Regions from separate parts of the Paenibacillus sp. sgz302190 genome, predicted to be linked through region 3. Evidence: riboswitches for the same ligand, from Rfam matches in the RefSeq annotation. Region 3 holds a riboswitch; each other region holds the start of a gene.
What was found. A riboswitch is a leader RNA that binds a small molecule or an ion and turns the genes downstream of it on or off. The one in region 3 is predicted to bind cobalamin.

Region 1 (8,215 bases), on a different contig from region 3:
TACGCAAAGCATTTCGTACATCCAGAATGCGACTTCCAGCGTCATGCCGATCGTCGAGCCGATCGAAACGCGGACGTACGCGAACTCGACGACGTATTACCCGATGCCGTATTTGCGGAGAGACAATTTCTTCTTCTATAAATCGGCGTATCAAATGAACCAATTCAAAATTCTTGACCTGATTGCCGAAATCCAGACGCATGTCGATCAAGGCATTTCGACGGTGCTTCATGTCAACAGCGATGTGACGACCAGACAGCTTGCGCGCTATTATTTGTACGCTGCCCGCGTCGGGTTAAAATCGCTCTATTACACGCGGACGAACCAGCTCTCCGTTGAAGAGTGCGTCAGCTGTTCGGTGTAACGGGAAGGGGAATGAATACAAGATGACCACCAAGAGAGCCGTCAACTGGAACCGGCCTGACGACGATTTTACGATCACGTTCTGGAATCAAAATATTATGCAGTTTTGGACGGACGAAGAAATTCCTCTGTCTGACGATAAAATGTCCTGGATGACGCTGAACGAAGCGGAGCGCGACCTGTATATGAAAGTGCTGGGCGGGCTTACGCTGCTCGATACGATGCAGGGCGGCGTAGGGATGCCAAGAATTTTGGAGCATGTGGACGGGCTGCAGCGCAAAGCGGTGCTCAGCTTCATGGGCATGATGGAGCAAATTCACGCCAAATCGTACAGCAGCATTTTTACGACGCTGTCTACGACGGAGGAGATCAACGACATTTTCCTCTGGGTGGAGCGAAATCCGTATTTGCAGTTCAAGGCGAATACGATTGCCAAATATTACGACGGCATTCACACCCGCAAGGATCTGTATTTGGCTATGGCGGCATCCGTGCTGCTTGAAAGCTATTTGTTCTATAGCGGCTTTTTCTATCCGCTGTATTTGGCCGGCCAAGGCAAGATGACTAGCAGCGGCGAAATCATCGATCTGATTTTGCGCGACGAAAGCATTCACGGGCTGTATGTGGGCGTGCTTGCCCAGGAAGTGTACGAGGAGCTGACGCCGCAGGAGCAGGACGAGGCTTACGAGACTTTGACCGCGCTTCTGAAGGAGCTTCATGCGAATGAGGAAGGGTACACGGAGGATCTGTACAGCGCGATCGGCCTGGACCGGGAAGTGAAGGCGTTCCTGCGTTATAACGCGAACAAGGCGTTTATGAATCTCGGGCTCGACCCTGCATTCCCGGAAGAGGAGATCAATCCGATCGTGCTGAACGGACTCAGCACCAAGACGAAGCAGCACGACTTTTTCTCCAAAAAAGGCAACGGCTACGTTCGCACGATTCATGTGGAGCCGCTGAATGACGACGATTTTGTTTTTGACAATTTGTAAGAAAAGCTTGTATAAAAATTAATATTCATGTATAGTTATACATTGTATCGAATGTAAGCAGACAATTGCATATTGTGGAGACAGGTGCTCTCGCCCGAATGAATCGTTCTTGGGCTTGAGTTTAAAAGGGAAGTTCGGTGCAAAGCCGACGCGGTCCCGCCACTGTAACAGAAGAGTCGCAGCAAACATCGCCACTGGTTGAATGAATAACCGGGAAGGCTGCTGCCGATGATGACGCTGATAGCCAGGAGACCTGCCTGTTTCAACGACACTGCTTTTACCTACGGGAGATAGGGAGGTGTTAGATGGCAACCGATAAGTATAATCGCGAGGCGTCTTTCCCTTTGTCTTTTTGAGGGAACGACGTCTTTTTTGTGTTCCGCTCAGAAAGTACAAATAAGGAAAACGGAGGCGAGCTTAAGTGGCTGGTGCAATAAAAATTGGCAATTTGGGATATCCGAGAATCGGTGAGGACCGGGAATGGAAAAAAGCGCTGGAGGCGTTCTGGTCCGGTAAAATAAGCGAGCAGGACTTAGTGGCGGAGATGGAGCGGATCCAGCTCGCGCATGTGCAATTTCAAAAATATGCGGGGCTGGACGAAATCCCGGTAGGCGATTTCACTTATTACGATTCGATGCTGGATATGGCGGTCATGTTCGGTATCGTTCCGGCGAGGTTCGCGCATTCGGGAGGGTGCGTGCCGCTTGCCACTTATTTCGCGATGGCGCGCGGGAACAGTCAGGGCGCGGCCTGTGAAATGACAAAATGGTTTAATACGAATTATCACTACATCGTCCCGGAAATCGGGGAGGACGCACCAACGTTAACATACAACAAACCGCTGGAGGCGTACCGCTTTGCCAAGTCCAGGGCGGACGTCGAAGGCAAACCTGTGCTGGTCGGGCTGTACACGTTCCTCAAGCTGTCGAAGGGGTTCGCGGCTTCGCGGCTCGGCGAGAAAGTCGGGCAGTTTTTGCCGGTCTATTTGCAGGTGTTGAAGGAACTGGCGCAAGAAGGCGTCGCTTGGGTGCAGATCGATGAGCCCGCCTTGACGACGAATCCGTCCGCGGAGGAACTTGAGCTTGTGGAGCAAATTTACGGCGCCATCCATCGGGAAGTGCCGGGGTTGAACGTGATGCTGCAGACGTATTTTGAGGCGGTCGAGCATTATGAGCGGGTGGTCCGCTTGCCTGTTCAAGGCATCGGACTGGATTTCGTGCACGATGGCGGGGCCAATTTACGGGCTGTGGAGGCGCACGGATTTCCGGCCGACAAGCGTCTTGGCGCCGGCATTATCGACGGGCGCAACATATGGCGCGCCGACCTGGAAGCGAAGCTGCTGCTGGCGCAAAAGCTTGCGGCACACGTACCGCACGAGCGGCTGGTGCTCCAGCCGTCCTGCAGCCTGCTGCATGTGCCTGTAACCGTTGTGCGGGAAACGAAGCTTCCCGCCGCATTAAAGCAGGCGCTTGCTTACGCCAACGAGAAGCTGGTCGAACTGAGGCTGCTCGGCCAGGCGCTCGCAGGCGGACAGGAATCCGCTGCGGCCGAGTGGCAGTGGAACCGGGAGGCGCTTGCCGGCTTCCGCGCGCTGCCTGAGCGGAACCGCCAGGATGTAGCCGCGCAGTTGGCCGGGCTTGAGGTAGTCTCGCATACGCGCGGTCTGCCGTTTGCCGAGCGCTTTGCGCTGCAAGCCGCTCACTGGAAGCTTCCGCTGCTGCCGACGACGACGATCGGCAGTTTCCCGCAGACGCCGGAGGTACGCAGCGCCCGCCTGAAATGGCGGAAGGGCGAGCTGAACACGGCGAAGTACGAAGCGTTCATCGATCAGGAGATCGCCAGCTGCATCAAGATCCAGGAAGAGATCGGCCTGGATGTGCTCGTCCATGGTGAGTTCGAACGCACGGACATGGTGGAATATTTCGGCGAGAAGCTGGACGGCTTCGCCTTTACGCAGAACGGCTGGGTGCAATCGTACGGCTCCCGCTGCGTCAAGCCGCCCGTCATTTACGCGGATGTCGCATTCGCGGCGCCGATGACGGTGAAGGAAAGCGCCTATGCCCAGTCGCTGACGGCTCTTCCGGTTAAAGGCATGCTGACCGGGCCGATCACGATTTTGAACTGGTCGTTCGTCAGAGACGATTTGAGCCGCGAACAGGTGGCGAACCAGATCGCGCTGGCGCTGCGGAAGGAAGTTAAAGCGTTGGAGAGCGCAGGCATCGAGATGATTCAGGTTGACGAGCCGGCGCTCAGAGAGGGCTTGCCGCTGAAGGCGAAGGATCAGCAGAGTTATTTGGAATGGGCGGTCAAAGCGTTCCGCATCGCCACTTCCAGCGTCAAGGATACGACGCAAATTCATACCCACATGTGCTACTGCGAGTTCCATGATATGATCGATTCCATACGCGCATTGGATGCGGACGTGATCTCGATTGAAACGTCCCGCAGCCACGGCGAGCTGATCTCAAGCTTTGAGCTGCAGGGCTACGATCACGGCATCGGTCTGGGCGTGTACGACATTCACAGTCCGCGCGTGCCGCAAGCGGAGGAAATGACCGAGATGATCGGGCGGGCGCTCCGGGCGCTGCAGCCGGAATTGTTTTGGATCAATCCCGATTGCGGCCTGAAAACGCGGAAGTGGGAAGAGACGGAAGCCTCTCTGCGGCATATGGTGGAAGCGGCCCGTCAGGCGCGCGAAGCATTTAGCGAATCGGTTCGGGCTTAATAGACGGCAAAAGTAAAAAAGAGCACCTCCAACCTCTCCGGTAAAGAGAGCTGGGGGTGCTTTTTCGTTCATGAGGGGGATGCGCCAGTTGCGGCTAGGCAAGCGATTCCTTCACGGCAGGCTCGGTCAGCTTGTAGCCGACGTTGCGAATCGTGACGATATATTCGGGGTTGCGCGCATTGTTCTCGATTTTATCGCGCAAATGGGAGATGTGAACGTCGACAATCCGCGTATCGCCGAGGAAGTGGTAGTCCCATACGCCGTGCAGCAGCTGCTGGCGGCTGAGCACTTTCCCGCGGTGCTTGCAAAGGAAGAGCAGCAGTTCGAACTCTTTGGGCGTCAGCTCGATCGGAGTGCCGCTGACCGTAACTTCGCGCTGATCCGAGCGGATCGTAATCTGGCCGATGTGCATAGGCGCGTTCTCGTTCGTGGACGGCAGCGCCTGCACGCGCCGCATAATAGCCTGGATGCGGGAGATCAGCTCCTGCGGGCTGAACGGTTTGGTCATATAATCGTCCGCTCCGTTGTCCAATCCGGCGATTTTGTCGGTCAAGTCCTGCATAGCGGTCAGCATAATGATCGGCACGAGATTGTTTTGGTTTCTCAGCTTGCGGCAAACCTGGAAACCGTCCATTTTGGGCAGCATCAGATCCAATACGATCAAATCCGGACGGAACGTCTGGATAGCTTCAAATACGGCTTCGCCGTCGTAAACGCACTGTACTTCGTATCCTACCAGTTTCAAGTTGAATTCTATAAGCATCGAAATGGACGGCTCGTCATCCACAACTAATATTTTTCTTTTCATCGATATGTCGGCTCCTTTAATCGAATGATAAGTCTATTATGAAGGTATTCTATCAACGACATATTAAGATAAAGTTATCCCTGTGTTAAATTGATTTCCTGCTGCTCTTATAATAGGATATAATGTGAGGTGAATTTGACGGAAATGGCTTTTCATATCGTGCTGGTCGAACCAGAAATACCCGCAAATACAGGCAATATATCCCGCACTTGCGCGGCGACGGGAACTTATCTGCATTTAGTAAGGCCTTTAGGCTTCCAAACCGACGACAAAACGTTGAAACGCGCGGGGCTTGATTATTGGCATTCCGTAAAGCTGGAATACCACGATTCGTTTGACGAGGTGCTGCAAGCATATCCGGACCGGAGGTTTTTCTTCGCGACGACGAAGGCGGAAAAGCGTTACACGGATTTTACATTTCAGGACGGCGATTTCTTTGTTTTTGGCAAGGAAACCAAAGGCTTGCCTGACTCTATCCTGAACGCGCATCCGGGAACTTTGATGCGGATGCCGATGAGCGATGCGGTGCGGTCGCTTAATCTTTCCAACTCCGCCGCAATTATTTTATATGAAGGTTTGCGGCAGACCGGTTTCGCCGGCCTCACGTAAGCTGGCGGATTGATCGCCGGGTCCAGGCGCTGCGGCGCGGCAAAAAAGCCTATGAGCTGCCCGTTTCCGAAAGGAAGCCGGCAGTTCACAGGCTTTTTTCACTCCATCGGGAAATTGTCCCATGGCCATTTGTTTTTTTCGATGCCTTTCACCCATTGTTCGGAAAAGCTCACGTATTTAATGTGCGTGCGGGTACCGAATGCATAAGCGGCATGGATCATTCCGTCTTTCGATTGGATGAGAAAGGGGTATTCGTATCTCCGGTTGAACCGCGCATTCTCTTCCCCGCAATAATGATCTCCCGTGTCAATATGCCGCATGTACGGCCAAGTTTTTCCTTCGTCCTCGGAAATCGCTATCGTAACGGGAATTCTCTCATAGGGCCAAATCGTTACATCCGGATCTTCGTTTGCGCTGCAATTGTTGAAAATGATGGCGATGCCGCCGCTTTGGAGGCGAATGGCGCGGATCGACGCATTGTTGTTCGGGAGCGCCGTTTTCTCGGGCACGGTCCAGCTTTCCCCGTAGTCCGACGATCGGCTGGAATAAATCCGGTCTGCATTGCGGCTGCGGAAAAAAGCAGCGAGCTTGCCGTCGTCAAGCTCCACGATGGAAGCGTGGACTCTCCCTCTGCTGCCGGGAATTTCAATTTTTCGCCATGAACGGCCCTCATCGTCGGATACGTGCACGGCGCTGTAATCGTGGCCGAATTGCTTCGTTTCGTCGAGACTGCTGTACCAGACGGGGAATATCCAGCGGTTGTTGCTCAATACTGCAATGGGATGACGGCAAAAAGTTCCCGGCTCGTCAAACAGCGCCTCCGAAGGCCTCCAATGCTCCCCGTTGTCGCCGGAGATCCGGCATTGCACCCGGGACGTATGCTGCATGGCGAACGGCCCTGACGCCTCTTTGCTTTTGAGCATGGCTTGCCATTCGGCCAGCGAGCAGCCGCGGGTGTCCATCGTCGTGTGCAGCAGCCAAACTTTTCCGTCTGGGGCTTGAAACAGGGACGGATTTTGATCGGCTTTGGCAAAGTCGTCGGAGAGGCGGACAGGGGACGTCCATTGCGCCTGCCGGTGGCCCAGCCTGGACATGTAAATTTTAATGTCGCCGGCCCCTTCGTCAGATCCGCCAAACCATACGCACAGCAAATCTCCGTTATCCAGTTCGATCAAAGCGGGGGCGTGATTGGTCGGCGCGGCGGCAGGAATCAGCGCTTCGATCCGGTCGGATTCATGATGCAAATAGCATTGCCCGTCTTGCAGCAGCGATTTTAAATGGACGATTTTGGTTTGATCCATACGAGTTCCCCTCATTCTGTGCAGGATATAAAGCGCTTTCTAAATTTTTCGGGCGTGTTAATTAATACGGCAATTCGGTTTATTGGGATGATTGGAGTTATTAATTTGTGTTGCGATATAGCACTTTTAACGAATATATCATGTGATGGATAGGTCGTCAATTCATTTATTGTTATATTTTGAAACAATCTTGCTGAATTAGCGATTGTTGTGAAGCGGTTGCCCGGCGGACAAAAATATATCGAAATTTTTTCGTTTTCATAATTGCAATTTTCGCAGAATTGAGCTATATTATGCCTAAAATTGCAACAGAGGGTGTAAACGTGAAAATAAAGACATTGGTCATTGCCCCGTATCGCGGGCTTTTGGAGCTGATCAACAATTTGGAGAGCGAGCTTCCGGAATTTGAGATTACAGCTATTCAGGGCGACCTGTCCGAAGGCCTTCATGCGTTCAAAGAACGTTATATGAACAGAGAGTTCGATGTCGTGATTAGCCGCGGCGGCACGGCGAGGCTGCTCCGGAATCATATTCCGCAGCCCGTAGTTGAAATCCAGGTTTCGGGATTTGACATTTTAAGAATTTTGACGCTGCTGAAGGGCTACAAATCGAAAATCAAAATCATCGGATTTCCCAACATCATTCAAGGTTTCGGCGCCGTATCGAGCTTGATGAATATCGAAATTCCGTGCGCGGAAGTTCAGGGGGAGCATGAAGTCGAGCCCGCTTTGAGAAAAGCGAAGGAAGAAGGAGTTATCGTCGTTGTCGGCGATAACGTGACGACCCGCCTGGCTAATGAGCTCGGCATGCAGGGGGTTTTGATCACTTCGGGGCGGGAGTCGGTGCTTGACGCTTTTTACTCGGCCAAACAGATGTACCGGGTGCTGAACTCTTCCAAAATCCGCAATGTCGTCTATGAGGATTTGTTGAACCAGGTGGATCAGGGCTTTGCGATCGTCAATGAGCAGGGCGTAATGGAGTATGCCAATGCTTTGTTTAAGCAGCGCCTGCAGTTGGAAGAGCAAGAGAGCGAAGCGAATTCATTGTTCGCGGATCATCCCTACTTTTTGAAATTAATCGAGGATTTGCAGCGGGAGCAGCCTTTGTATGAGCCGTTGAATTTTTATGCGGCCGGCAAGAAGTTGACGGTTTCGGCGAAACTGCTGAACCTTGTTCCTGCCAAACCTTCATATTTGTTCAAATTGACCGCTTCGGAGGATGCAGCGGACAGCTTGCATATCATTTACCATAAAAAAAGCGGGGCTTCCGCATTTCCCCCGATCATTACGCTCGGCGAACCGTTTCAACAGGCGTTCATCGCCGCGGAACAGCGGTTCCGGGAGCATTTGCCGATTGCCGTTTACGGCGAGACGGGAAGCGGGAAAATGCTGTTTTGCGATATGCTGTATCAAATGGA
Region 2 (4,083 bases), on a different contig from region 3:
GTAGCGGTCAAAATAAGCGCCGCCGGCATATTCTGAAAGCTCGAACCCGTCGAACGTCTCGCCCTTCGACTTCGCGATCTCCATGCTTTTTTCAATCGAGAAGAAATTCATCGCCATGAAAAACGTGCGGACAAAATCTTTCGCTTCTTCGCTCTCATAACTGATCTTGTTTTTGGACAAATATCCGTGCAGGTTCATCGCACCCAGTCCGACCGAGTGCAGCTCGCGGTTCGCCTTCGCTACGCCCGGCGCGTTGGCGACCGTCGTCATATCGCTGACGGAGGTCAGCGCAATCATGCCCTCGTGCACCGATTCGCGCAGCTTTTTCAGATCCATGACATTCGCTATGTTCAAGGAAGCCAGATTGCAGCTAATATCTCTGCGAATCAGGTTCTCATCGCCGTAATCGCCGATTTCCGACGTCTCTTGCAGCTGAAAAATTTCCGTGCAAAGGTTAGACATCTTGATCGCGCCGATCTGCTTGAGCGGGTGCGCCAAATTCGCATTGCTGCGGTTCATCATGTAAGGATAGCCGGATTCCAGCTGCGTCGTGGCGATTTTTACGAGCATTTCGCGGGCGCTCATCACCGGTTTCTTTTTGACTCTAGGGTCCGCCAGCAGCGTGTCGTACATCTCGTCCATGTCCATATCGTCAAGGTGCTTGCCGTACGCTTTGTATACCGTATAAGGCGCGAACACATGCAGCGGCTGGTTCTCTTCGGCCAGTTTGTAGAACTTATTCGGCACGATCAAACCGATCGACAGCGTTTTGAGGCGCGACTTTTCGTCCGCATTGATTTTTTTGCTGTCCAAAAATTCCATGAGGTCCCATCCGAAGATGTTGTAATACGCCGCTCCGGAACCTTTACGCTGGCCCATCTGATCCGCATAGGAAAAAGCGTCCTCCATAAGCTTGAGCACCGGCATAATGCCTTTGGCCGCACGCTCGACGCCTTTGATCGACTCTCCGCGGCCGCGCAGCTTGGACAGATTGACGGCCACGCCGCCGCCGATTTTGGACAGCTGCATGCACGTGCCCAGCACATAGTTAATCGAATTCAGCGAATCGTCCATCTCCAGCAGGAAGCAGGATACCATCTCGCCCCTGCGGCTTTTGCCGGCATTCAAAAACGTCGGCGTCGCAGGCTGCAGCCGCTGTTCCATCATCGATTTCGCCAACTGTTTCGCCGTTTCCGCATCGCCGCGACCCAAGTAAAGCGCCACAATCGCGACCCGGTCCGCATAATGCTCAAGATAAAGGGTTTTATCGTCACTGCGCAAAGCGTAATCCGTATAAAACTTCGAAGCCGCCATATACGAGGAGAATTCGAAGTTATATTCGTGAGTGATTTTGTATGTATCTTCAACTTCGGATGCGGAATATTTCTCGTAAACATCCTCGTAAAAGTTGTTATCTATCATGTAACGAACCTTCGAAGCCGTATCGGCAAAATGAAGGCTGTTGCGGTTCACTTCTTCCATAAATTCGTGCACGGCTTCCCGGTCTTTCTCCAATTGAAAAAAGCCGTCGACACCGCGCTGCATGATCTGGTTGTTTAACTCAATATGCCGCAATTGCGTGCACCTCCTGAACAAATCGCTGAACATCCTGCCGGGTTCCGGACAGTTCAAACTTGCCGAGCACAGGCACGCCGTAACGCTCGGCGATGCGGTCCGCGCTCTTTGCGAATCCATCTCCCCAATTCCGGTTCCCGCTGGCCGCTACGCCTTGGAGCCTAGGATGGTTCCGCTCCAAAAAGTGTGCGACTTTCTCCGGAATTTGACCAAAGCCTGTCGTATAGGTGACAAGCACGAAAGGTTCATCCATCTTCATCGCCTCTTCAATTTGAACCGCAGGCAAATTTAATTTTTTAATAAATCTGCGGACATTTCCCGTCTTGGAATCGTAAGCAATCAGCATGGGATTTCGTCTCCTTCTGTCAAAACCATTAAAATGGCGCATTCGGCAAAAAGAAGGACCGAATACGCCACAGGAACATGCGAACATAACGCCTGCCACTGGAGTGGGAGTCTGGACACCTTCCTATCTGCCGTAGGGGTGATTCTTACGAATAGGCAGGTCTCCTGGCTTGGGATCATCATTCCCATCCGCCTTCCCGGCTTTCCTATCGGAGCAAGCCAGTGGCAATCGGATGAAAACTCCTCCTGAACAGTGGCGGGACCGCGCCGGATTTGCACCGGACTTCCCTATTAAGCTTCGTGCGTGTCTCTAGAACGCGAAGCACCTATCCATCACGAGATATAGTTGATAGATTTCAATTTATATCAAGATATAGTGTTTGTCAATGAGCAAATCCGACTATCAAACCTCGAAAATCTCTCATTTCGGAAGCCTCGTTCAGCTATAAAAAACGGCAAAAAATATGTGGATAAAAGGCGTGAAATGGCAAAATAAGGAACGTCATTTTCGGCTGTTCCTTGTCCGGCGCGGGCTAAATCGGAGTCCTGATTTCATCATTCAGAGCAATGCGCTGGGGATATTCGCTTGCAAATCTGGGGATAAACTGGGGATAATCCGGTACGAAAGTGGTGCACCAAAAACAAAAAAATAGGTCCATGCCAGCATCCTCATAGGCCTTTAGGACCCCCATGCAACAACAACGGGACGAAGCCCTCTCTACCAAATAAATCCAATTTCATGCCAAAACACCAAACAAAGCTATCCAGGGACGGAACAACGCCCTGAATAGCTTTAAAAATTGAATGATACAAGTCCAGCCGGTCGATTTATCCGTTGCGCTTTTGGAAATCGGCCATAAAGTCAGCCAACGCTTTGCAGGAAGCATATGTCACCGCGTTGTAAGTCGAAGCTCTTAATCCGCCTACGCTGCGATGGCCTTTCAAACCGACAAAGCCGTTCTGCTCGGACTCTTTAATAAATTTCTTCTCAAGCTCCTCATCCTGCAGACGGAACGTCACGTTCATCATCGAACGGCTGCCCGCATCGACCGGACTGCGGTAGAAGCCTCCGCTTTGATCGATCGCGCTGTAGATCAGGCCTGTTTTTTCGAGGTTGTTTTTTTCGATGGCCGCAAGTCCGCCCTGCTCTTGAATCCATTTCAGCACAAGGTTTACCATGTAGATGGAGTACACCGGCGGCGTATTATACAACGAGTTGTTTTTGCCATGGATTTCATAGCGCAGCATCGTTGGAATGGTTTTTGGCAAATCCTGGAGCATGTCCTCTTTCAGGATAGCGACGGTAACGCCGGACGGACCGAGGTTTTTTTGCGCGCCCGCGTAGATCATGCTGAATTTCGACACATCGACAGGACGGCTCAAAATGTCGCTGGACATATCGGCGATCAGCGGCACGCTGCCTGTGTCCGGAAAGCTTTGGAACTGCGCCCCTTCGATCGTTTCATTGGAAGTGAGGTGCAAATAGGCTGCATCCGGATGAATGTTGATTTCGCTTAAATCCGGAATTTTCATAAACTTTTGCTCTTTCGAGCTGGCTGCGATGGACACTTCGCCGAACAATCCCGCTTCCTGAACCGCTTTCTCCGCCCAAGCGCCGGTCAGAACATAGCTGCCCACTTTGCCCTGTTTGAGGAAGTTCATCGGAATCATGGCAAACTGCGTGCTCGCACCGCCTTGCAGAAATTGCACCTGATACCCTTCCGGAATGCCGAAAATTTGTTTGAGCAGCTGCTGAGTTTCGTTGTGGACCTGCTCATATTCCGCGCTGCGGTGGGAGATTTCCATAATCGACATGCCGATTCCTTTAAATTCGACAAGCTCCTCCTGCGCCTTTTGCAGCACTTCGAGCGGAAGCGCCGCAGGCCCCGCATTAAAATTATACGCACGATTGCTCATGAATAACCCACCTTTGCTTAATATACTATGGTTATGATAGCAAGATTCGCCTCACGCATCAAGTAAAACCTCTGCTGGACATGCTAAGCTTTAAGTCCGCATGTCAAACGGCACCAATACAAAGCTCTAGGAGGAATAGTATGTCTCTTCAAAATTTTTCCGCCGACCCGTACCGGCTGTTCGTCGGCATCCGTCTCCCCGACGCGTCCAAAGCGGCGCTGGACGCGTGGAAAGGCAGCGCTCAGG
Region 3 (18,844 bases):
AGCAGCAACCGAATCCCCATTTGCCAGATGGGAATTCGGGCGTCCCCGGCAGTCGCAAGCAGCAGCCATGCGCCCGCGCCAAAAACGGCGGCCGCCTTCACGGCCCCCATGCTGAAGGTTCGCGTCTGCCGCCAATACCGGTAGTGACCGCGAAGCCCTTTTACCGTTTTGCTGCCGATAAGGTCATCCGTCCAACCGGCGAGAAAGACGACCGTGGCGGCCAGCACGAACGCGCGAAAATCCGCCTCCCGCAGCGCAAGCGCGGCAACATGTCCGCCTTCGACCGCCAGCCCGGCGGCCGCAAGCTGCAATCGCGCCTGCAGCATCCCTTCCTGCAGCCAGATGAGCAGCCAAAGCACTACCCCCAGCCCGCACGGAACCGGGCGGCCCAAATAGTTCGCTTCCAGGCGGCCATGCGCCTCCAGGAAGCGGCGAACGTGCGGCAGCAGCCACAGCCCTGCCGCAAAAAGCCCGATCAGATCGAGGATCGATCCGATGTCCATGCCGGCTTCCTCTCCTTCCAGCGAGTCAGCAGCGCGCGCCCCACCGCGGCAAACTGCCTGCCGCGGTGAAGGAACCCGTGCCAATCCCGCCCCGTCTCGCGGTGCGTGAATGGCACGTCGATCTCCGCGATGCGCAGGCCGCGCCGCGCCGCATCGATCGTCATCGCGACTTCGACGCCGAAGCCGCGGGCCAGCGCCCCCAGTTCCCGCAAACGGTCGGCGCGAATCGCGCGCTGTCCGGACAAGGGAGCTGCCGTTCTGTAGCCGCTGAGGCGGTAGATGCCCTCGCGCGCCAGCCCCTTCGCCAGCCCGAAACCGGCGCTTTGCCCCGGCCTTGGCAGCCTGGCGATGACCAGATCCGCCCCGGCCGACCGGATCGGCTCCAGCAGCAGCGGCGCATGGGCGATGGACGACCGGAGATCGGCGTCCAGGAACAAAAAAATGTCGCCTCTCGCCCGGGCAATACCCGAGGCCAGAGCGGCGCCTTTGCCCATGCGCCTGGCATGCTTCACCAGCCGATCGGCCCACGGCCACGCTTCCTCGTAAGTCCGGTCTGTGCTGCCGTCGTCCACGACGATGATTTCATACGTTTTGCGGAAACCCCCGTCCCGTAACGGCTTGTCGTCGTGCCTTTCGTCCGGTACCAGCTGTTTGACATGGAGCTCCCATGCAATGTTCAGCACATGGAGGAGCGTTTCCGAGATCGCGCTTTCCTCGTTCCAGGCCGGGATGATGATCGACAAACCCGGTTTCATTCGTTCCCCCCCAGTTTCCATACGGCGTGCGCGAGCCGCCTGGTGATCCAGTGCAGCTGCAGCAAGCTCAGCGCAACGAAGCTCAGCGACAGCAGTATCGAAATAAGCGCATCTTGGAGCCGGGACGAAGCTTGCCGGTACCGGATGCCGAGCCCTCTAATATCGATCAGCCTGTCCCCGATTTTCATCCGGACGAGCAGCGTGCTGCCCATGCCATGTCTGCCTTTTTCCATAAAATCGGCCATATGGGCGTGAGCGCCGGCAGTTACAATCCACTCGCCCCGCTGAGCGTATGCTAGCAGCAGCGCCGCATCCTCGCTTGTGCCGATGCAGGGAAACACATGCGCCTTGAGTCCCAGCGCTTCCACCCGCCGGAGGCCCGGCGCTTCTCCGTCCCGGTAGGCGTGGACGACCAGCTCGGCTCCGCAGCATAACGCCCGGTCGGATACGCTGTCCATATCGCCTACGATAAGATGCGGCTTGTAGCCGCACTCCAGCAAGGTGTCCGCCCCGCCGTCCACTCCGATCAAAACCGGCTTTTCCTGGCGGATATAGGCTCCGGCCGCCTCAAGCTCCTGTTTGTTCCCCTTCCGGCGGGCTACGACGAGCACATGCCTGCCCTCTATTTCAGTTCGCAGCGGGAGCGGAGCCACCGGCTCGGCCGCCGCGCTTTTTTCCTGCATGGCAAACACCAGCGTATTTTCGATAAAACGGTCTGTTAGCTCCGCGGCCTTGCTCTGCGCAAGCTGATGCTTGTGCAGCCATTCCTCTTTTGTAAAAGCCCGGCACGGGATCGTACAGCCCGCCGTTTCCGCGGCGTCTGCAAAAATGCTGATTTCCGCATGCTGAACGAACTTTTCAAAATCGCCCGGCTCCGCCTCCCAGAGCGGAATGCCCTGGCGCAGCAGCAGCAGCGGGCCGTGCGTCGGAAACTCGTCGCTCATCGTCGCCTGGCAGTTAATCACCGCCTTGACCTTGCGGTCAATCAGCTCCTGAGCCGCCATTTCATCCAGATCGCGGTGGCGGATCACCGCAATTCGCCCGGGCGGCAGTTCCCGCAGCAGCATTTTTGTAACGGCGCCGACACTCGCCCTTCCTTTGCACACAGGCTGCGGCTTGCCGGAAAACAACGACAAAGACGGCCAATTCATAGCAGAACACCGACTTTCTTTTGCCTCTGTATTCATGGCCTTATTTTGCCCTTCAGCGAATTATTCTATGTATAATTTGCCTTTTTAATGGAAAGTATTGGGACTAATAACTTTAAGAGAAGGGGACCCATTCGATGGAGCTAAACATGAGTGCAGACGAAGTTCTGAGTCAAATTGTGCAGCTTCACAGCAGCGGAGAATCGTTAGCCAAAAAAAATGTGAAGAAGCAGCATCCTGACTTGATGAAAAACGCTTTGTATTATTATCCGAGCTGGGAACACGCGCTTCAAAAGACCGGCGTCAGCACCGCGCATTAGCAATAGGCCCATAATGCAAAAAGCTCCGGACAGGATTGTTCGTTCCCGTTCGGAGCTTTTTTGTGCCGTTTACTCCAGCACTTCCCATTCGACTTGCAGCATGCGGTCGAGCCATGAGCGGATATTGATTTCAATCGCGCTCTCGATTTCTTCGTCCGTCAATTCGCCCAGCTTGTGCTCGGCAATTTCCAGAACTTCCTGCTTGACCGCACGGCCCTCCACGGATAATTGCACTTGAATGCGCATGAGCCTCACCTTTCTTGAAAACAGCCGCATAAGTATAATGAAACTTTCCTTTGCCGCCGCCCGTATGGTTTATGTATAATCAAAATAACTTCAGTTCGAAAAGAGGAGATTCGCATGTCCGCATCATCAGCCAAAAAGAAACGCAGCAAACGATGCCGCGCAGGAAAATCCGATCCAACCGCCAACCGTCTGGATTGGAACGGTGTACGTCCCGTTACCAGAGCGACGCCGACTTTGCAGGAAACGCTAATTCGTCACAACCGCAAACACAAAACGGGGAATTGGAACCAATCACATGGGGACGATTCCTTTTTACATTTCACCCGTTATCGCAATCTCTTGCTCCGTCATATAGCGCTTTAACTGCTCCCGCTCCTCCGGCTTGAACGCATACTTGCAATCAAAACCGTTAAAGTACAGCTTCCAGCTGCCGACCCGCCCGTCCCCGCCGACTTCAAGCTCCGCCACATACAGCGAATCCGGCTCGTCTTCGAATTGCAGTCCGATATGAACCAGCAGGCTGCCGCCGTCGGCCGGCTCCTTCTCCAGATAGTCGATAATCACTCGTCCGCGCCTCCTATTGAATAAAATGACGTTTATTAATATAATATACTAATGCACCCTTCCTAACAAAGATGAGGTCATGCTAGTTTGAGGAGGAATTCATGTGGCTTATGATCCGCAGGTTGTAGATGCCAAAATTGTTAGTGACAACAAAAAAAACGGTCTTTTCGAAGTCGTTGCCGTACTTAAGGACCGGAACCAATGCCGCCTTATCTTCGAAAGAGATCCCGAAACAGGGATCGGTAAAGTAACGAATTTGAATAGATTGATGAAAGAGCCCTGCCCGATTTGCCGCAAGGACTACTTGTGCAACTGCCTTGACCGCTATAAGCAAAGTATCGCAGATCAATCCATGCATTACATAAAATAATTGTTTTTCATGGGCAAAAAAGAACCTGACCATCGATGATGGACGGGTTCTTTTTTTGTTCACCGCTGCGATATCGTTAACGCGCTGCCGGATCGGGACGATGGCTCATCGCTCGGAGCCGCCGTTCGAATCGGCAAGCCGGTTTTGCCGGTAAGCCGCGCACGCAGCCAGCCAGCGCTCCGCGAGAACCGGGTTCGAGCCAAAATGAAGATGCGTGTAGCCCGCCACCACATTCGGCGCCGTGAACCCTTCCGCTTTCGTGCCGAAGCGGCCCTTGGACTGAAATGCGGGCGCGTATTCCGCCCCTTCATCCGGCTGAAACGTCGAGTAGTGGAACTCGTGGCCGCGCGCTTGTTCCCCCGGTCCGAGGAGGAAGTTGCCTTCCGTGCCCTCGACTTCCCGGTAGCCCAGCGCCGCCAGCTTCCGCTGCATGACGACCTGGCCGGGCACGATGCCGGCCATCGGGTAAGCATTGCCCGCCGTATCCGCCAGCTGCCCGGTGAGATACATGTAGCCGCCGCATTCGGCCAGCGTCGGAATGCCCCCGGCGATCCGCTGCCGGATCGACTGTTTCACGGCGTCGTTCGCCGCAAGCCGGGCGGCAAACTCCTCGGGAAACCCGCCGCCGATATAAAGTCCGTCCGCATCCGCCGGAACCTCTTCGCCCGCAAGCGGGGAAAAGTAGACGCACTCCGCGCCGCCCGCTTCCAGCAGTTCGATATTTTCAGGGTAATAAAAGTGAAAAGCCGAATCTTTGGCGATTGCGATTTTGACCTGCTTGTCCGAAACTGGTCCGGCAAACAAGTAAGGGACGCTTTCCAGCGGCTCGCACACCGACAGTTCAAGCAGCTTGTCCAAATCGATATGTTCCGCCGCAAGCCCGGCCAACCGATCGAAAAAAGCGCCGAGCTCTCCTCTTTCAATCGAAGGAACGAGACCGAGATGCCTTTCCGGCAGCGTAACGTCCGTGTTCCTGGGCAGCCAGCCGATTACCGGAATGCCGCATTCCTGCTCGACCACTTCCTTGACCAGCTTGTAATGGCCGACGCTGCCCGCATTGTTGGCGATAATCCCGGCGATTTTGCCGGCTTGATCGAAATGCTGGAAACCTTTTACAATCGCCGCAGCGCTTCGCGCCATACTCGCTATGTTCACGACCAGCACGACCGGCGCGTCGATGATCCGGCTTATGTCCGCGGTGCTGCCTTCGTCAGACAGCGGATTTTTGCCGTCGTACATCCCCATCACGCCTTCGACGACCGAAATGTCCGCGCCGGCGCTGCCGCGCCCGAATATTTCCCGGACCGCTTCGCGTCCGACCATCCAGCTGTCCAAATTGCGCGAAAGCCTGCCCGTAACCGCCGTGTGATAAGTCGGATCGATATAGTCGGGGCCGCATTTGAAGCCCTGCACGGTGCAGCCTTTCTTTTGCAGAGCGGCCATGATGGCTATGGTCAATGTCGTTTTCCCGACTCCGCTGCCTGTTCCTGCAATCACGATTCTCCGCTGCATCATGCGCCTCCTGCCGATGCCTGCGCCGGAGCAGGAAACTTGAGCAAACCGACCGAAATCGTCACATTCCCCGACTTTTTCTTCACCACGGGAAGCTCATCCGTGCCGGCGTACAGCTTGACGGCCGGTTCGCTCACGCCGTAAGCTCCGGTGAACCGGAAGACGGTTTCCGACGGTGCCTCGATGTTCACCCGATTCAACTCCTCCGCCGGATAGCAGACGAATTCCCAGCCGAATTTGCGGGTCACTTCCAAGAGGCCCTCTTCGTCCTGCTTCAGATCGATCGAGCATATCGCTTTTACGCTGCGCATGGAGAAGCATAGCTCGTCCAGTGTTTCGCGAACGACCGCCTCGATCTCCTCCGCCGAAGTGCCGCGATTGCACCCGATCCCGAGCGCAACGACTTTCGGACGGTACAGCACGCCATTGCTCAAAATGTGCTCCTCTTCCGGCTTCAGCAGCCTGTGCGTGATAAGCAGCACGGCCTGGGGCTCGCTCGCCCAGGCGCCCTCAATCGTGTCGAACACCCGGATGTTCGGCGGCACCGGACGATCGTGCGTCCACCAATTCGGCTCGCCCGATTCCTGAATGACGGCGATCCGCTCCTCGTTGACGACCGAGGCGCTGACCGGCGTCAGCTTGTCGGCCGACTCCCACTGCCAGCCGAACCTGCGGCCGAACAGATCGACGGGGATCGTCTTTTGCACGTCGGAGGCCGTCGTAATGACGGGCCGCGCGCCCAGAGCGGCGGCCACTTCGAGCGTCAGCTCGTTGGCCCCGCCCAAATGGCCGGACAGCACGCTGATGACGTGCTCGGCTTTATCGTCGATCACGACGACGCCGGGATCTTTCTTTTTATCTTGCAGCAGCGGTGCGATCATCCGTACGACCGCGCCGAGCGAAATGATGATGATCAGCCCCTGATAAGCGGGAAATAATGCGGGAAACAGCAGGCGGACGCTGCCGTCGAACAGTTGAATCCCCCGCTGCTCTTCATCGCCGCGGGCAAATTTGCCCATGTAATAAATGTCCGTTCCGCTCATGCGCTCATGCAGCCTTCTGGCGGTTTCCACGCCGTGCTTCGTAATCGCCACAATCGCGTAATCGCCCTGCTGACGGATCGCCGGAACGACGCCTTCCTCAAGCGCGATGGTCATTCTTTCACCCCTCTGCGGAACCGGTGCGTGAACGATTTGTCGTACAGCTTGGAGCGGTACTCGTCTTTGCCGTGAATGTCCGGGTCCAGCGCCCAGCCGGCCAAAATCATCGCATGCGCACGGATGCCGTGCTCGCGCATATCCGCTTCCAATCGGCCGACAGTCGTACGGACGATCAGTTGGTCGGGCCAGGTCGCACGCTGCACGACCGCGACAGGCGTTTCTTCGCTCCAGCCCGCTTCAAGCAGCTCGCTTACGACCTTTTTCGTCAGCGTCGCGCTGAGGAACAAGGCAATCGTGCAGTGGTGAGCCGCCAGGTCGCGCAGCTTTTCCAGCTCCGGCACCGGTGTGCGACCTTCGGCGCGGGTCAGGATGACGGTCTGCGTCAGGTCCGGAATCGTCAGCTCCGCGCCGATCGCCGCCGCCGACGCGAACACCGAGCTTACGCCCGGCACGATTTCGCAGCCGATCCCCTCTTTGCGCAAAAGCGCGATCTGCTCCATCGTCGCTCCGAACATCGCCGGATCGCCGGTATGTACGCGCACGACTAATTTGCCGTCCTTGACGCGGTCGACCATCAGCTGCACCATCTCGCCAAGCTCCATGCCCGAGCTTTTGACCACTTCCGCTCCCGGCTTCGCTTTGGCGATCAACTCGTCGTTCACCAGCGAGTCCGTGTACATGACGACATCGGCTGCCTGCAGCAGCTTGAGCCCTTTGACCGTAATCAGATCCGGATCGCCGGGTCCTGCACCAACGATATATACGTTCATCTATTTTCTCACCACCATCAGCGTTAAATATTCCAGTTCCCGCCCCTGCAGCTCCTCCACGTTGCGCCAAATCATTTCTTCGGAAGAAGTGACTTTCGTCACGACGGAAGCTTTGTGCACCAGGCCGAGATCGCGCAAAACAGCCAGCATCAGGTCGATCACCTTGGCGACTTTAATAAACACGATGCAGTCGTGATCTTCAATCGCCCGGCGCATTTTGTCGTAGTCCTCCACAGCCGGCACGATGGCGATTTGCTCATCACCGTCGGCCAGCGGAAAGCCGAGTCTGGATGCGGATGCGTTCACGGACGAAATGCCGGGAATCGAAATCGCCTGCACCTCGGGATGCCGCTCCTTCATCAGCCTCATGAGATGGATGTACGTGCTGTAGATCATCGGATCGCCTTCGGTCACGAAAGCGACATCTTTTCCTTGCGCGAGAAAGCTCCATACGCTTTCCACCGTTTTGGTCCACTGCGCTTCCAGCGCGTCGCGGTCCCGGGTCATCGGGAACGTCAGTCCGAGCATTTCTTTTTGCTCCGTATTGACGTACAGCTCCGTAATCGCCAGCGCATAGCTTTTCGCACCGCGCATTTTCCGCGGGTAGGCGATCACCGGGCACTCCTTCAGGAGCCGGAACGCTTTAACCGTAATCAATTCCGGGTCCCCGGGTCCGACGCCCAGCCCGTATAAAGTTCCAACCTTACTCACCGCTGCTTTCCTCCCCTTCCGAAACTGCGCGCCGCTTGGCCGTAATGATATAGACCGGGTTCAGCGCTTCAAAACGTTTCATGTTCAAAATCGGCTTGCTCCTCGACACCTGCGCGAGCGTAACCGCAGTAACGAAGCCAAGCTTCGCGAACGTCTTGTCCGCCTCGTACAGCGTCTCCATCGTCGCCGCGTTGAGGACGATCGTACCGCCTTCTTTCAGACGGGCCGCGCAAATGCTGAGCAGCTCCTCCATCTCGCCGCCGCTGCCGCCGATAAAGACAGCATCCGGGTCGGCAAAAGCTTCCAGCCCTTGCGGCGCCCGCCCCTGCACAGCCGTCAGATCGACGCGGAACTTGCGGCTGTTGTCCAGGCAGTTTTGCAAATCGTCGGGATTTTTCTCGATGGCGTACACTTCGCCGTTTCTCGCTATTTTGGCGGCTTCAATCGCTACCGATCCCGTGCACGTGCCGATATCCCATACGACGCTGTCGTGCTTCAAGCCCATCTGGCTCAAGCTCAGCACGCGGACTTCTTTTTTCGTAATCAGCCCTTTGTCCGGCTTGCGCTGGGCGAACTGCTCGTCTTCGATGCCAAGCGTCCACTCGGGGCCGGCGGATTGACGCTTCAAAATAACAACATTGAGCGGGGAAAACGATGCCGCTTGCATCTGCTCCAATTCGTACCATCCGGTGCGTTCGTTCTCGCCGTCCAAATTTTCCGCAACGAAAGCCCGGTACTCCGTCATGCCAAAAGACAGCAAATAAGCCGCCAGCTCCCCAGGCGTATTCGTGTCGTCCGTAAGCAGCGCCACTTTGTCCTTACCGTCGATGCGCTGCGCCAAACCTTTCATGCTGCGTCCGTGCACGCTCGTGACGAAAGCGTCCTGCCAACTTTCACCCATGCGGGCAAAAGCGAGCTGAATCGAACTGACGTTCGGATAAATATTTACGCCGTCCAGTTTTTTCGCCGCATAGCCGCCGATCCCGTAAAAAAGCGGGTCGCCGGAAGCGAGAATGACCGTGCTTCTGCTCTCGTTTTGAAGCTGCGCCATAAGGCTCTGCAAGCTTCCCTTAATTACGATCTTTTCTCCCCGAAAATCGGGAAAAAACGCCAGCTGCCGCTCGCCGCCCACGAGCACTTCGCACTCTTCGATCCATTTGATATACAAAGGGAGCAGGCTTGCCTTTCCGTTATCGCCGATCCCGATTATTTTGATGGTGCTGCTCATCCGTTTCATCCTATCTGTTCAAAATTGTTGCGGCCGCACGGCCGCTTGTCCCAACAGCTCCGCCTTCATGGAAATGATGACGGTTTCGATTTCCGCCAACCCGCCGCCGACCTCTTGTAGTCCGGCCTGGCAGCAGCGGTCGCACAGCTTTTCAAAAAAGCCGCTGACGCCGTTAACCACCATCATGTCCCCTACCTGGGCTGCCGTGTTGGCTCCGCGGATTTCGGCAACCAGCGTTACTGAAGCCCCCGCTTCTTCCGCCACCTGCGCCAAAAATCCGAAATCGACCGGGGCGCTTTTGGAATGGACCATCATGACGCCTTGAGCGACTTTGGAAAATTTGCCCATCATCCCGACAAGCGTCACTTTCCGGACCCCTTGTCTTTGGCACTGGGTGAGCGCGAACCCGACAAAATCGCCCATCTCGACGAAAGCTTCCTCCGGCAGCTCCGGGTACATGCCGATGCCGTAAGTCTCCGTCCGGCCACCGGTGGACAAAACGATATGGTCGCAGCCGCATTTGACGGCGACGCGGATCGCCTGGGCGACGCTCGCTTTGTAGGCCGATGTGGAGAAAGGCACCACGATTCCGCGAGTGCCCAGAATCGAGATGCCGCCGATAATGCCCAGACGCCCGTTGAGCGTCTTCTTCGCAATTTCTTCGCCGTCCGGCACGGATACGATCACCTCGACGCCGCGCTTTTCTTCGAAGCCGTCGAGCACTTCCTGCACGGTTTCGCGGATCATTTTACGCGGCACCGGATTGATCGCCGCCATGCCGACCTCGACCGGCAGGCCGGGCTTCGTCACGCGTCCGACGCCGACGCCGCCGTCAATCGCGATGCCCGGCTCATCGCGCCAGCTTACCCGCACGACGATTTTCGCGCCGTGCGTCGCATCGGGATCGTCGCCGCCGTCCTTGATCACGGCGGCTTCGCCCCACAGCTGCGTATACTCGCAGCTGTGCAGGTCAAAGGCGACCGTATCCCCGGTCGGGATACAGATGCGCACTTGCGCTTGCGGCGCCTGCCCGATGAGCGCCAACAGCGCGGCTTTGGCTCCTGCGGTGGCGCAGGAGCCGGTGGTGTAGCCGTAGCGCAGCGGCTTCGCGTCCTCTGCCATACGCGCGCTACTCCTTGCGCGCGGCGAGAATCGACAGCGCGTTCACCGCTGCGACGGCCACGGGGCTGCCGCCCTTGCGGCCGATGTTCGTGATGAACGGCACGTCCAGCTTCGCGAGCTCCTCCTTCGATTCCGCCGCGGATACGAAGCCGACGGGCACGCCGACGATGAGGCCCGGCTTGGCCGCGCCTTCCTTGACGAGGCGGATCAGCTCCAGCAGCGCCGTCGGCGCATTGCCGATGGCGAAGATGCCGCCTTCCGCTTCCTTGATCGCTTTGCGGATGGAAACGATCGCCCGCGTCGTATTCAGCCGCTTCGCTTCCTCGATTACGTCGGCATCGGAGATGTACACCTTGACTTCTCCGCCGAACTGCTCGATCCGCGGCTTGCTGATGCCGACCTGCACCATCTGTACGTCGGCCACCAAAATTTTGCCTGCGCGGATCGCTTCCACGCCCGCCTGAATCGCCCTCGGATGGAACACCAGACTGCGTCCCAGCTCAAAATCCGCCGAAGCGTGAATGACCCGCTGCACGACCGGGTACTGCTCGTCCGTAAACGGATGCTCGCCAAGCTCCTCCGTAATCATCTCGAAGCTTTTTTCCTCAATTTCCTGCGGTTGTACGGTTAAAGGTTTGAACTCTGTATGAAATTCCACGTAGAATTACGCCTCCTTATTGATCGACTCCCCGATATGCCGAACGACTCCGTCAAAATCCGAGAACAGCGTCCCGTATTCGATGCCCGGCCTGCCGATGACGATGCTTTCGATGCCCATCTCCAGCGCCGCTTCGAGCTTTTCGTCCACCGCTCCGACTTTGCCGCTTTCCTTCGTAATCATCAAAGTTACGTTGTAATGCGCATACAGCGCTTTGTTCAGCTCTTTGGAAAAAGGCCCCTGCATGGCGACGATGTTTTTTTGCTCGATGCCGAGCTCCTCGCATTTTTCCATGTTGTCTTTGCGCGGCAGCATGCGGGCGACGAGTGTCGTGTCAGGCAAACCGTTCAGCCGGTCGGCAAAAATTTTCAGCGTCTTGCTGCCCGTAGTCAGCATGATGCAGCCCTTTTTTTGCGCGGCGGCCTCAGCGGCCTGCTTGTAGTCGTCCACGATCGTGACGAGCGCGCTCTGCTCGTAGGCAAGACTTTGCCGCTCGAACCGCACATACGGAACTTGCGCAGCTTGCGCCGCGGCCATGGCGTTCTTCGACACCTCCTCGGCAAAAGGATGCGTGGCGTCCGCTACGACGCGAACGCCCTTGTCGGCAATCAACCGCCGCATATCCTCGGCTGTCAGCCTGCCTGTCAGCACGGGCAGCCCTGCGGCTTCCATGCTTTTGGCGGCGCTCTCCGTGACGACCGTCGTCAGCACGGCATGCCCGGCTGACCGGATCCGCAGCGCCAGCTCCCTGGCATCGCTTGTGCCCGCTAAAACGAGTATCATCGCTTCGTTCCTCCCGCGTGCTCGTGCTCATGGTCGTGGTCATGATGATGATCGTGATCGTGATGATGATGGTCGTGATCATGATCATGGTGATGGTGATGTCCGTGATCATGGTCATGGTCGTGATGATGATGGTGATCGATATGCTTCATCGCCTCTAGACGGTATTGGCACATGTCGCAGTTCATTTTAACCTCGTCCTGCACCGCTTCCAGCGCCCGGCCGATCAAAATTTCCTGCAGCAGCGGATGGAAGCCGAAGTAAGGAGCCAAATGAAATTCCTGCTCCCGATACTGCCGGCGGTATCCTTCCACCATTTCCTCCATCCGCTGAATCAAAATGCCTGTAAAAAGAAAATAAGGCAAAATAATTACTTTTTTGGCGCCGAGCTTGATGCATCGTTCCACGCCGTCATCCATCAGCGGAGCGGTAACGCCGATAAAAGCCGTCTCCACCCATTTTACTTTCAGCCGTTCCCAAAGCAGCCTGGAAATTTTGAACAGATCGCTGTTGGCATCCGGATCGCTGCTGCCCCGGCCGACGATCAAAAACGCCGTGTCCTCCAGCTCATTCTCCAGCCGAACGCCGGAATCCTGCACTCTGGACGTTAAAATGTCCAAAATTTGATCGTGTACGCCGATCGGTCTGCCGTATGTAAACCCGATATGCGGGTATTTCCGCTTAGCCTCGTCAATCGCCGCGGGAATATGAATTTTGGCATGACCGGCCGCAAATAAAATAATAGGTATGACCACAACCCGGTCCGCGCCAAGCTCGATACAGCGATCGATTCCTTGAGCGATGGTCGGCTCGACGAATTCAAGGAAACAAGTCTCTACGATAAAACCGTCCATCTTCCCGGCAATTTCCGCAATAAACTGCCGGACCTCCTCATTGCCTTCCTCATCCCGGCTTCCGTGCCCTACAAACAAGACAGCATTCATGTCTTTATCCCCTCCCAAAACTTCACCGTGCTCTATCCATAAAAAACGAACATGCTGGTATAACGTTCTAATCGCCGCAGACGGCGTTTTCAATGACGAATCCTTGCGCTTCCTGGTGGCGGTAGCCTTCTATTTCTTTAACGCGTTTAAAAAACTTGTGGAACCGCTCGTTCGGATGCCCTTCCCGCTTGTACCGCTCGACAATTCTGACGACCTGCTCGACGAGCTCCGACGGATCGATGCCTTCCGCTACCGGTTGGGCCGGATGCGCGTTTCTGCCGACGGTTTTGCCTCCCAAAAACAAATCGAACTTTTCCTTCCGGTATACGATGCCGATATCCTGCTGCACCGCGCCATAGCAAGCCATGCCGCAGCCGTTGAAGCCGATTTTCAGCTCCTTCGGTACCTCCAGATTGCCGATTCTTTGATGCAGCGCCTCCGCATAAGGAATCGATTCCCCTTTTTCCAGATTGCAAAAGTCGCAGGCTTTAATCTGCGCAACGTCGCCGATCGGCGAAAGCATGAGGCCGAGCTCGCTCAGCTCGGAAGTGATATCCTGCGGATTGTCCGTCTGGATGCGGACGATCAATTGATGGTGCGGCGAATATTCGATGTCGCCCCTGTCGCCGACGATTTCGCCCAGCGCGCATAACTGCGCCGCGCTCAACCGTTTATTTGCGATCCCCGGGCTTACCGCAAATTCAAAGATCGACTTTGTCGCGGTAAACGCCATCGGCTCCAAAGCCCCCGCAGCGCCGCCGCTGCCCCGGGAAACCAGCTCCAGCGCCTCCATCGCCAGCTGCAAAGGGCTGCTGGCTTGGGCCGCCGCTTGCGCTGCCTGCCGAACGGCCGGCTCTCCGCCGGCTGCGGCTCCCGCGCTTTCGCTCCGGTCTTCGGCCGGAGCCTCTTCCTCCTGCGCGAGCGCCCAAGGCTCCGCCTCGGCCCGCAGCCGCTGATGCGGCTTGAGCGGCTGCGTCTCCGCGCCCAGCGTATATTTGCGCTGATACCCCCGCGGGGTTATCAGCAGGCCGTCATAATTTTGGGTCGCCGAGTTGCCGATAATAATCGTTGTCAGCATCCCGATATCATGATTCAGCATATCGGCCAGCGTCGTTACGACGACGTGCTCCCGATCCCGGTATGCGCTCTTGACGATGCCGACCGGCGTTTGCGGCGAACGGTGCTGAAGCAAAATGCGCTGCGTCTCGACGATTTGCCGCGTCCTTCTTCCGCTGCGCGGGTTGTACAGCGCAATGACAAAATCCGCCTGCGCCGCGGCTTCCACCCGCCTTGCAATAAGCTCCCACGGCGTCAAATGGTCGCTCAAGCTGATCGTGCACGCATCGTGCATAATAGGCGCGCCCAGCAAGGATGCAGCGGAATTGATGGCCGAGATGCCGGGGATGATTTCAACTTCGACGCCGCCCGCTGGCGTCCACCCTTGCTCCATCAACACTTCGTAGACAAGGCCGGCCATCCCGTACACACCGGCGTCTCCGCTTGAGATGACCGCTACCTTTTTCCCCAGCTTCGCTTGTCTGACCGCCTCTTGCGCCCGGCTCACTTCCTCCGTCATTCCGGTTCTTACAATTTGTTGTTCCGAAATCAAGCCGGATATAAGATCGACATATGTATTGTAGCCGATGATGATTTCACTTTCTTGAATAGCCTCGCGCGCCCGCTTCGTAATATGTTCGAAACTTCCCGGCCCGAAACCGATGACGAGCAATTTCCCCGGCATAGCAATCACCCTTTCTAAAAACCTTTTGCACGAATAAAAAAGCATTTCCAACACAACATCATGTTAGAAATGCCTGGTTTGAACGTCTTTTCAATAAGCACAGGAGCAACCGCCCTCTAACACACCCTAATTCCTCGTAGGGCAAAAGTGTCGTTCAAACCGGGCAGGTCTCCTGACTTCGATCATACTCCCGGCGTCTTCCCGGGTATTGCCCAGTGACATGCTGCCAAGGAGAGGCTTTGCTCCAAAGCCCGATCGTTACAGTGGCGGGTCCGTGCCGGATTCTCACCGGACTTCCCTTTTAACTGAATGAAACGTATCATTCAGCACCTGGTTCCATCCATATGCAATTAAAATCATCCTATCATCAATCGTATGCATTGTCCATGCAATTATTCATAGACAGAGCGGTAGAGACCTTCCAGCAAACTCTTGTAATCGGCCGGATCGTACGCAATTTCGGAAAAGCCGACATGAATCACTTTGTTCGTCGTACGCACGACAAAAAAACTTTCTTCCGTCCGCTCCGGATCGATGTATGTATAACATTCCAGGTGAGTGCTGCCTGTTTTATTTTGCAAAAATTGCGTTGCCTCGATACTTAGATTTGCATATTTGGGCATGAAAACTCTCCTTCTTAACGAACGTTCTTTGCGGCGGCCCGATACCGGACAGAAGCGTAAAAAACAAGGTACAAACAGCTAAGAACCAGCATAAACACGCCGATAAAAACGAGCGCATCCCGCTGCTCCAGCAGCTTTATGGAATCTTGCGCGATCGCCCAGGGCTTGCGGAAAAAATCCCAGCTGTTATACCGCAAAAAGCGGCCCAAAAACACGCCAACGCTGCACAGCAGCAGCAAGACGCCGGCCAACATCCAGCTTGCGGCCGGGCGAAGCAGTCCCAACCATATTTCGTGCACGAGATAGAAGGCAAACAAGCCGACCCAAAGGGCAATAATCGCGGTAAAAGCGTTCAGCAATACGTCAAAATGTACGGGAACCGACGATTTCAAATATGTCAAATGCACCAGATCCGTCAACATATACGGAGCATTCGGCAAAAACAGGAGCCATACCAGCAATCCGATCAGCAGTCTGATGCGGAATGTTTGCTTCATATGCCACCAGTAACGAACGGCCAGCGCCGCCGCAAGCGGAATCCAGGCCAGCATCAAATTCGGCGCAATCAACCATCTGTACAGAAAGCTGCCCGACGACCCGTAAATACGGACCAGCAGCAGCGCCGTACAAGCCGCTGACGCGACCGCAAGCATACCGACCAAGTAAAACAATGCCCGATTCATTTGCACATATATTTTGAAATTCAGCAGGAACAGCTCCTTTCGACGTTTCTATTATACCGCACAATCTATGAAACACGAATTCTCTCTTTAATTTTCCGAATATTCGTACTATAATAAAACTATCACGATATCGCTTTCAAAATTTCATATTTGGAGGAGGATTCATTATGGGCGGACAGCAAACCGGCGGATTGATCTTTGTGTTCACAGGCACAAGCGGTTCCGGTCGCAAAACAATTGCGCACCAAATTGCCAAAGAGCTCGGCTTCTCATCGGTTGCATCTTACACAACACGAACTCCAAGACCTAAAGAAATCGAAGGCAGAGATTACAAATTCATTTCACGGAAAGCGTTCATCGATGCGGATATTAACGGTGAATTTTTTCAGACGGCGGAAATCGACGGAAATTTTTACGGAATCAAACGTGCGGACATCGATCAAGCTCTCAAGGAACACGGCTCTATTTACGTTATCGTCAACCGCTATGCGGCCAACCGTTTCAAATATGAGTTCGGCGAACGGGCTGTCCGAATTTTTATTTATGCAAACAAGCAGACGATTATGGAAAGGCTTCTGGCGCGCAGCACGCCGATGGACGTTATCGATCATTATATGAACCACTATATCGAGGAAGTTTCCTACCGCAAGCAATGCGAACATGTATTTGAAAATATGGACTTGAGTCAGACTACGGAACTTGTGAAAAACACAATGCTTTCCTACGTACCGGCGCCAGCAGGCTGAACCACCTAAAAAGAGACCCGCCTTTACAGGCTGGAGTCTCTTTTTTTAGCGATTCATGCTCCGCGCATGCTTGCGTCTTAACGCCACATGGCCGCCCAATAAAGAAACCGGCACGATGACGATCAGTCCGATGATTTGGTACCAAAAAGCAACGCCGGGATTGGAAATCAGAGAATCAAAGCCGACCGCCGCGCCAATCACGCCTATGCATCCGGCATTGAAGTACTCGGCCCGTTTGGCTACCTTGGCCGCTACGTAAGCGCCGTAGAAAGACCAAAACATGCCGATAACCAAAAACGCAGCCAGCCATCCCGTGTAAGAATAAATTTTCATCAGATCTTGTTCATTGTCAGATTGCGTGGACAAAAAAATGAGGCTTATGCTTGCAGAAGATAAAAAAGTCCCTACATTGTCCACAATTACGCCTAAAATTACGGCTAAAAAATGAAAACTTTTTTCGCTTTTTTTGTTTTGTTCATCCATATTATGATGTGTTTACCTTTCCTATATACTACTGCCGACTACCATTCATCATAACATGGACGTATGCGGAGTATCCAGTTTGGCGGAATATTCGCTTATTTAAGCGTGCTTATGGCGTCGCGGTCGGAGTTGCAGTTGTCGTAGCTGCAGGCGTTGTAGTCGGCGTCGAAGTGCCAGTTGCCGTTGCTGCAGGCGTAGCGGTTGGCGTCGTAGTCGGCACTGGCGTTGTCGTGGCCGAAGGTATGACAATATATCCTTTGTCCGCCAGGGAGCGAATAATTTTGACGACTTCGGCTCTAGTGATCGCTCCATTAGGAAGAAAAGTGCCGTCCGGGTAACCGTTGACCAAACCCAAGTTGGCTGCCCAGAGGACGTTGTCCGTATACCATTGTCCGCTTGGAACATCGCTGAAAATGCTTTGCGCCGTGCCGGCAGCATTTGTCGGGCTTGGGGTCGCCGTTCCGACATCCAGCGGCCGAACATAGCCTTGATTTCTGGCGGCAATATCAGGATTACGGTAATGATCGACGCTTCTCGCCCTCATATTGTTGCTGGTGCATCCAGCTATTAAGGACATGGATAGTACGGCTGCCGATAAGCACAAATAAAACTTTTTCATTGTTAGCTCACTCCTCTGTTAGTTTCCTTCATAGCATTTGCACGAATCCTTCAAATCAATCGGACGTTTTGACTCCTATGTATGGAAACTAACCCGGTTAGCAAAATGAGACCCATTTAATCAAAAAAATGCCGCTTGCTTACCGGTTGTTAAAAACCGATAAAACAGCGGCATTCTTTTTAAAAATGTGAAAACCGAATTACAAATCAAGAAAGCTTTGGATCAGTAAAAACGGCAGTGCACCAATCGCAATAAATGCATAAAGAAAACCTTTTAAAAAACTCATAACTTGTTTCACAATAATCACTCCTATTCTTTTGTCTATATTGTGAACTTAGTTCCATCTTACTCCTTTTTTTCGGCCGTTTTATTAAAGGAACATGAAAGCAACATTAATTTTCACAGCAAAAATGGCCGTAATCGCTTCCACTTGTGATTAAAATCATAGTCAACAAAATTAATTCTCATTTATTTCCATTTTATGTATTTCATTATTGATAGTTTTATGTTACTATATATATCATAATGATGTTATTATTTCTCATATAACCCTTTATATGGGCATTTGTATGCAGAATCTTGCATCATTATCCATTGCGCTTGCTAGTCTTAGATGCGCACTAAACTAGTACAGCCCAATATTGACCATTGGTTAAAAAAAAGGAGGCGATGTTTAAGTAGCAGTATCCAAACCATTTGTTTCCTTTAAACGGGAAAACAAAACTAAACCATTTAAGTTGGGAGAGATTCATTGATGAGAAAAGTATGGGTATCTATGATTACGGGTGCATTTTTGCTGGGGGCTGTGCAATCCGCACAAGCGGCTCCGCAGAGCAAGCCTGATGCTCTGAAAGATTGGTCTCCTGCCTTGTTCACAGCGGAAAATTGGAGCGCACCGAACGGAACTCCGGGCGAAGAAAAAATTTGGAAGTATCTCGACAGCAAAAAAGAGAAGCTGCAAATTGGCAAACGCGTTGCGCTTAAAGATCAAATTAAAATCGTGAAACAAGAAACCGACGCTAAGACAGGCGTACAGCATTATCGGTTAAAGCAGTATATTCAAGGCGTGCCGGTTTATGGCGCGGAGCAGACGGTGCATATTGATAAAGAAGGAAAAGTCACTTCCTTCTTCGGCAGTGTGCTGCCGGATGACAA

Region 1: it holds a riboswitch for cobalamin, as region 3 does, so the genes downstream of both, metE (5-methyltetrahydropteroyltriglutamate--homocysteine S-methyltransferase) here and cobJ (precorrin-3B C(17)-methyltransferase) in region 3, are expected to answer to the same signal.
Region 2: it holds a riboswitch for cobalamin, as region 3 does, so the genes downstream of both, nrdI (class Ib ribonucleoside-diphosphate reductase assembly flavoprotein NrdI) here and cobJ (precorrin-3B C(17)-methyltransferase) in region 3, are expected to answer to the same signal.

The regions. Positions count from the first base shown of each region.
Region 1 is NZ_JBZYAO010000070.1:4,350-12,564, forward strand. Features, by position in the region: gene nrdE (class 1b ribonucleoside-diphosphate reductase subunit alpha) at 1-364, shown strand, start outside; gene nrdF (class 1b ribonucleoside-diphosphate reductase subunit beta) at 387-1,355, shown strand; cobalamin riboswitch at 1,421-1,630, shown strand; gene metE (5-methyltetrahydropteroyltriglutamate--homocysteine S-methyltransferase) at 1,777-4,080, shown strand; gene AC6RNO_RS35890 (response regulator transcription factor) at 4,175-4,888, opposite strand; gene trmL (tRNA (uridine(34)/cytosine(34)/5-carboxymethylaminomethyluridine(34)-2'-O)-methyltransferase TrmL) at 5,033-5,497, shown strand; gene AC6RNO_RS35900 (exo-alpha-sialidase) at 5,596-6,798, opposite strand; gene AC6RNO_RS35905 (PrpR N-terminal domain-containing protein) at 7,122-8,215, shown strand, end outside.
Region 2 is NZ_JBZYAO010000070.1:121-4,203, reverse strand. Features, by position in the region: gene nrdE (class 1b ribonucleoside-diphosphate reductase subunit alpha) at 1-1,575, opposite strand, end outside; gene nrdI (class Ib ribonucleoside-diphosphate reductase assembly flavoprotein NrdI) at 1,562-1,921, opposite strand; cobalamin riboswitch at 2,059-2,265, opposite strand; gene serC (3-phosphoserine/phosphohydroxythreonine transaminase) at 2,749-3,837, opposite strand; partial or broken gene AC6RNO_RS35860 (2'-5' RNA ligase family protein) at 3,978-4,083, shown strand, end outside.
Region 3 is NZ_JBZYAO010000005.1:29,514-48,357, reverse strand. Features, by position in the region: gene AC6RNO_RS08320 (hypothetical protein) at 1-503, opposite strand, end outside; gene AC6RNO_RS08315 (glycosyltransferase family 2 protein) at 476-1,258, opposite strand; gene steA (putative cytokinetic ring protein SteA) at 1,255-2,409, opposite strand; gene AC6RNO_RS08305 (hypothetical protein) at 2,544-2,726, shown strand; gene AC6RNO_RS08300 (hypothetical protein) at 2,796-2,972, opposite strand; gene brfA (ribosome rescue factor BrfA) at 3,087-3,335, shown strand; gene AC6RNO_RS08290 (hypothetical protein) at 3,285-3,536, opposite strand; gene AC6RNO_RS08285 (hypothetical protein) at 3,640-3,906, shown strand; gene AC6RNO_RS08280 (cobyrinic acid a,c-diamide synthase CobB) at 4,012-5,421, opposite strand; gene AC6RNO_RS08275 (cobalt-precorrin 5A hydrolase) at 5,418-6,575, opposite strand; gene cobM (precorrin-4 C(11)-methyltransferase) at 6,572-7,348, opposite strand; gene cobI (precorrin-2 C(20)-methyltransferase) at 7,349-8,059, opposite strand; gene cbiE (precorrin-6y C5,15-methyltransferase (decarboxylating) subunit CbiE) at 8,052-9,287, opposite strand; gene AC6RNO_RS08255 (cobalt-precorrin-5B (C(1))-methyltransferase) at 9,306-10,409, opposite strand; gene AC6RNO_RS08250 (precorrin-8X methylmutase) at 10,417-11,067, opposite strand; gene cobK (precorrin-6A reductase) at 11,074-11,850, opposite strand; gene AC6RNO_RS08240 (CbiX/SirB N-terminal domain-containing protein) at 11,847-12,794, opposite strand; gene cobJ (precorrin-3B C(17)-methyltransferase) at 12,862-14,535, opposite strand; cobalamin riboswitch at 14,681-14,884, opposite strand; gene AC6RNO_RS08230 (hypothetical protein) at 14,928-15,158, opposite strand; gene AC6RNO_RS08225 (DUF1361 domain-containing protein) at 15,173-15,841, opposite strand; gene AC6RNO_RS08220 (guanylate kinase) at 16,009-16,587, shown strand; gene AC6RNO_RS08215 (hypothetical protein) at 16,633-16,920, opposite strand; gene AC6RNO_RS08210 (S-layer homology domain-containing protein) at 17,180-17,689, opposite strand; gene AC6RNO_RS08205 (M4 family metallopeptidase) at 18,444-18,844, shown strand, end outside.